2 regions of the Specibacter sp. NPDC078692 genome follow, and region 2 is predicted to be linked to the other one. Evidence: riboswitches for the same ligand, from Rfam matches in the RefSeq annotation. Region 2 holds a riboswitch; the other holds the start of a gene.
What was found. Region 2 has a riboswitch for S-adenosylmethionine ahead of AB0O97_RS07170 (aminotransferase class V-fold PLP-dependent enzyme). Riboswitches for the same ligand answer to the same signal wherever they lie in the genome.
Positions count from the first base shown of each region.

Region 1 (2,380 bases), on a different contig from region 2:
ATTCAGTATCACAAAGCAGGAGCCGAACAGTGAGCGCGACGCCACCACCCGGTCCCCGGCACCCAACAAGGCACCCAAAGCGGTGAATACGGCGGACATGCCGGACGCCGTCGCAAAGCACGCTTCTTTGCCTTCGAGTAGCCGCAACCGTTCCTGAAACGTGGCCACGGACGGGTTGCCGTACCGCGAGTACACAAAACGGTCCACTTCTCCGGTGAAGGACGCCTCGGCGGCCTCGGCGGATTCGTACACAAAGCCGGAGTTCAGAAACAGGGCCTCGGAGGTCTCTTGGAAGTTGGTGCGGTCAAGCCCGCCGCGCACGGCAGCCGTGTCCGGGGACCAGGTGGCTGCGTGCTCGTTAAAGTTGCTCAATTACTTGTCCTTGGCATTCGCTGGTGAGTGAGGAGGCTGGATGCTGGCATGCGATGGCACAGTGCAGACGCGCGGGACGCGGCGTTCCGCATGCCGCGTTCCGAGGAAAGGCGTTAGTACCAGGGTAGATTGCGGTTTTTCCAACCGTTCAGGACACGGTCGCCGAAGCGGTCGGGTTGACCCTCGAATCCCTCGAGTACGTTGTACGCCGTGTAGCCGGCCGCAGTTGCTGCCTCGGCCGCCGCGATGGATCGGACGCCCGAACGGCACAGCAAAACCAGCGGCTTCTCGGCGGGCACTGCGGCCTGTAGCTGTTCCAGGAACTGGGGGTTGTTGGTGCCGTCAGACAGATTCCACTGGATGAAGACCGGTTCGGAGTTCAGCGCGGAAACGTCGGGGACGCCAATATGCGTCCATTCACCTTCGGTGCGCACATCCACCAGGGTGGCTCCGGCAGCTAGGTGTTCCCAAGCTGTTGCCGGGGCCAGATCCCCTGCGTAGCTCACGCGATGCCCTCGCCGTCGAACTCCAGCTCGGCGTCCAGATCGTCCACTGCGTTAGCCACGGCGGCGTCGCTACTGGCAACTGCCTGGGGGAGGATCACGGCCTGGGCGCAGATCACGTTCGTGCCATTAAAGGTGACGGCCGGCCCTCCGTGAAGCACATAGCCTTCGTCGAGGGCTGCTGAGATGCGCTCGCAGAAGGAGCGATCGTCGGGACCGGTGATGAGCCGGTAGGCCAGGGGTGATTCGTCCGCGGACATGTTCTCTCCTCATTGCAAGTGGCCGCAAGGCTGCAAGCGAGAGCTGAGGACGGTGCTCAAAAAATTTGGACATTGAGTTACCGCACCGGGGTTCGCGCTTGCAAACTTCAGCCGTGGAAGCTGGGTTTGCCGAGTAGTCACCTGAGGCACCCCGCCGGAAAGAGGGTTGCCGGCCAGCAAGTCAGGGCTTGACACTGGCACTCATTACTCCCTTTGAAACTAACACATCCACCGCCCCTTGGGACCCTAAGAAGTGCATGTATGGCGCAAAATGACGGCAGCACTACAGACGCGCAGCCCATGAGCTGACAGTATGAATCCATGAGCCTCAGCCGCGCCTTCATCGCCGTCCGTTTCCTCTTTGGCGCGGTGACCTTGGTCGCCGTGGGAATCCAGCTGGGCATTCACATTGGCCACGGCTTCAGCGTGCTGAACTTCTTCAGCTATTTCACCAACCTCTCCAATATTTTTGCCGCCGTGGTGCTGGTGGTGGAGTCGGTGCTGAGCTGGCGCGGCAAGGATCTGGGACCCGCGTGGGCGCTGTTGCGCTGCATTTCCGTGGTGTGCATGGCGTTGGTGGGAATCGTCTTCAGCGCCCTGCTGCGCGATGTGGATTTGGGTTCGCTCCTGCCCTGGATCAACACGTGGCTGCACTATGTGATGCCTGTGGCGATCGTGGCCGACTGGCTCATCACCCCGCCGCGCCACCCCATCGCCTACAAACGCGTGCTCGTCGCCATCGCGTTCCCGCTGGCGTATTTGGCGTATTCGATCATTCGCGGCGCGGCCATCACCTGGTACGCCTACCCCTTCCTCAACCCGTCCGACGGCGGATATGGTCCCGTCCTGCTGACTTGCCTCATCATCGCCGTGGCCTTCGTGGCCATGACATTTCTGATCATGTGGTTGGGTAATTGGCTGAGCGGGCGCTCGGCCCGGCGGGCAGTGGCAGCTTCTGCGGTTTAACTCGGCAGTTAGAGGGTCTGTGCGAGAAGCCTTGAAAGTTCCGCTGTCAACTCCGAACGGATCTCCGGCGTGCCAATCTCTTGGCCGTCAATGGTGTTAACGGGAGCCAACAGACGCAGGCTGGAAATCAACCACACGGCATCGGCATCCAGCAGATCAGCCGGAGTAACAGGCCCGTAACCCAGCTCCCAGCCTGCGGCTTTTGCGGCTGCAAAGAGGGCGCCTTGCGTGGTGCCGGGCAGGATTCCGGTGTCCAGATGGGGCGTGATGAGTCGCTTG
Region 1 is NZ_JBFBLV010000002.1:156,993-159,372, reverse strand. It holds gene AB0O97_RS02170 (O-succinylhomoserine sulfhydrylase) at 1-372, opposite strand, end outside; gene AB0O97_RS02165 (rhodanese-like domain-containing protein) at 486-878, opposite strand; gene AB0O97_RS02160 (DUF1737 domain-containing protein) at 875-1,135, opposite strand; SAM riboswitch class IV at 1,225-1,344, opposite strand; gene AB0O97_RS02155 (Pr6Pr family membrane protein) at 1,457-2,101, shown strand; gene AB0O97_RS02150 (aminodeoxychorismate lyase) at 2,110-2,380, opposite strand, start outside.
Region 1: it holds a riboswitch for S-adenosylmethionine, as region 2 does, so the genes downstream of both, AB0O97_RS02160 (DUF1737 domain-containing protein) here and AB0O97_RS07170 (aminotransferase class V-fold PLP-dependent enzyme) in region 2, are expected to answer to the same signal.

Region 2 (2,380 bases):
GGTCGCGGCACCCAGCACATTGGGGGTGCCGCCCTCGTGGCGGGCAGGTCCCTGCGCCCAGATGATCGATTCGAGCCGGACGTCCTTCACGGCTCCGCCGCCGGCGAGGTGCGGGTGACCGGCGTCGAGCCAGTCGGAACGTCCCACCAGAACGCCCGCGCCGAAGGGAGCATACAACTTGTGTCCGGAGAAGGCCACGTAGTCAATGCCGGTCTCGGCCAAGTTGATGCGGCGGTGCGGAGCCAGCTGGGCGGCATCGACTACGATCCGGGCGCCGTAGCGGTGAGCCAGGGTGGCCAACTCGGCTATGGGGAGCACCTCGCCGGTGACATTGGAGGCGCCGGTGACGGCTAGGAGCAGCACATTCCCGGCTCGCAACTGCGTTTCCACGCGAGCCAGTGTGGAGACAATGGAACTGGCGGCCACCACTGAACGGTGGGGGAGTGCTTGCCAAGGCAGGAGGTTGGCGTGGTGTTCAATGTCCAGATACAGCACCTCGCCGTGGACATTGGAACGGCCCTCGGCGTAGCCGCGCTGTTTCAAGAGCGATTCCACGCAGCCAGCCAAAAGGTTCAGGGAATCGGTGGTGTTGCGAGTGAAAATGACTGTGTCATCCTCCCGGGCGCCGACAAAATTGGCCACGATCTTGCGGGCATTTTCATAGACCGAGGTGCTAACTTGTGAGGCGAATCCGGCCCCGCGGTGCACGCTCGCGTAGTAGGGGAGCACCTCATTCAAATGCGCGGCAACCTCTTCAACAGCTGGGGCCGACGCTGCATAATCCAGATTTGCGTACCGCACATGCCCGCCCTGAATCAGCGGAGCGGACAGATCCTGACCCACCACGGGCAGAAGAGGCGTATCGGCAAGTTGAAGGTGGTCCAAAACGGCAGAGCTCATGAGAAATTCCTTTTACACCTTGGGACCTTTTGGGGGTGCCAAGAAGTCCGCGCTTGCCAGAACCGAACGGCTCTGGCCAGGTCGTCACCCGGGGCACCCCGCCGCGAAAGGAGGGTTGCCGGCCAGCAAACCGGGGTTTAGCGCTGGCACTCGTGACCTATGCCCAAAATCGTAGCCCAAGATTTTTAGCGGTGCATCTATTACGTTTCGTTTCGCACGCCTTGGTGAGCGCGGCGGCAGGGGAGACAAAGAACGACGGCGGGAGGCCGCCGTCGTTCTTAACTCATCTGTGCTATTGCGTAGAGAGGGCTTGGGGTCAGCCCAGCAGGTCGTCCCAATTCGGGTTCAGGCGCCGCAGAACTTCCGTGTGCAAGATGGAGTTGGTGGCCAAAGCGTTGCCGCCGAACGGGCCTTCGGCGCCTTCGAGCGAGGTGAAGCGGCCGCCGGCTTCCTGCACGATCGGGACCAGGGCTGCCATGTCGTAGAGGTTCAGTTCTGGCTCGCAGGCGATGTCTACGCTGCCCTCGGCGACCATGCAGTATGACCAGAAATCGCCGTAGGCCCGGGTGCGCCAGACATCGTCGGTGAGGGAGATGAACTCGTCGCGATTGCCGCGATCAGCCCAGCCAGTCAGCGATGAGTAGGACAGTGAGGCGTCCTTGAGCTCAGCGACGTTGGAGACGCGGATGCGGGTGGCTGCGGCGAGAGATTTGCCCATGTACGCCCCTGTGCCTTGAGCGGCCCACCAGCGTTTGCCCAAGGCAGGTGCGCTGACGAGGCCAACAACGGGGATGCCGTCGTCGACCAGAGCAATCAACGTGGCCCAGACCGGAACGCCGCGGACAAAGTTCTTGGTCCCGTCGATCGGGTCGATGATCCAGCGGCGCGAACCGTGGCCGCTGCTGCCAAATTCCTCGCCCAGTACAGCATCACGCGGGCGGACCCGGGACAGCTGGCTGCGGATGGACTCCTCGGCGGCCTTGTCGGCATCGGTGACAGGTGTCAGATCCGGCTTGGTCTCAACGGCTAAATCCAGGGCCTTGAAGCGGGACATGGTCAGGGAATCCACGCTGTCAGCCAGCACATGGGCCAGGCGGAGGTCATCGTTGTACGTCTGGGGTGGGGTCGTCATAAGTTCACGCTATCGCGATTTAACCACAAGACGGGGCAGGCGCCCTGAACACATACGCACCATTCGTGATGAGTGGTGCGTATAGCTTCAGCGCCCTGAACACATACGCGCCCGTCGCAGCCACCGGTGCGTATGAGTGTTCATACGCACCGGTGGCGCGCAGTGGTGCGTATGAGTTCATAAATTTGGACCGCAAGTGGGCGCTGGAGCGGCTACTCGATGATGCCCAGTTCCTTCTCGGCGGCACGGCCTTCGGTGCGGTCGCTGGTGCCCAGGAGGCGGCGCAACGATGCCAGACGGGCCGGGCCGGCCTCGCCCGCGTGGCCGGCGGCAACGTAAGGGTCCAAA
Region 2 is NZ_JBFBLV010000007.1:44,966-47,345, reverse strand. It holds gene AB0O97_RS07170 (aminotransferase class V-fold PLP-dependent enzyme) at 1-900, opposite strand, end outside; SAM riboswitch class IV at 945-1,058, opposite strand; gene hisN (histidinol-phosphatase) at 1,217-2,032, opposite strand; gene rsgA (ribosome small subunit-dependent GTPase A) at 2,245-2,380, opposite strand, start outside.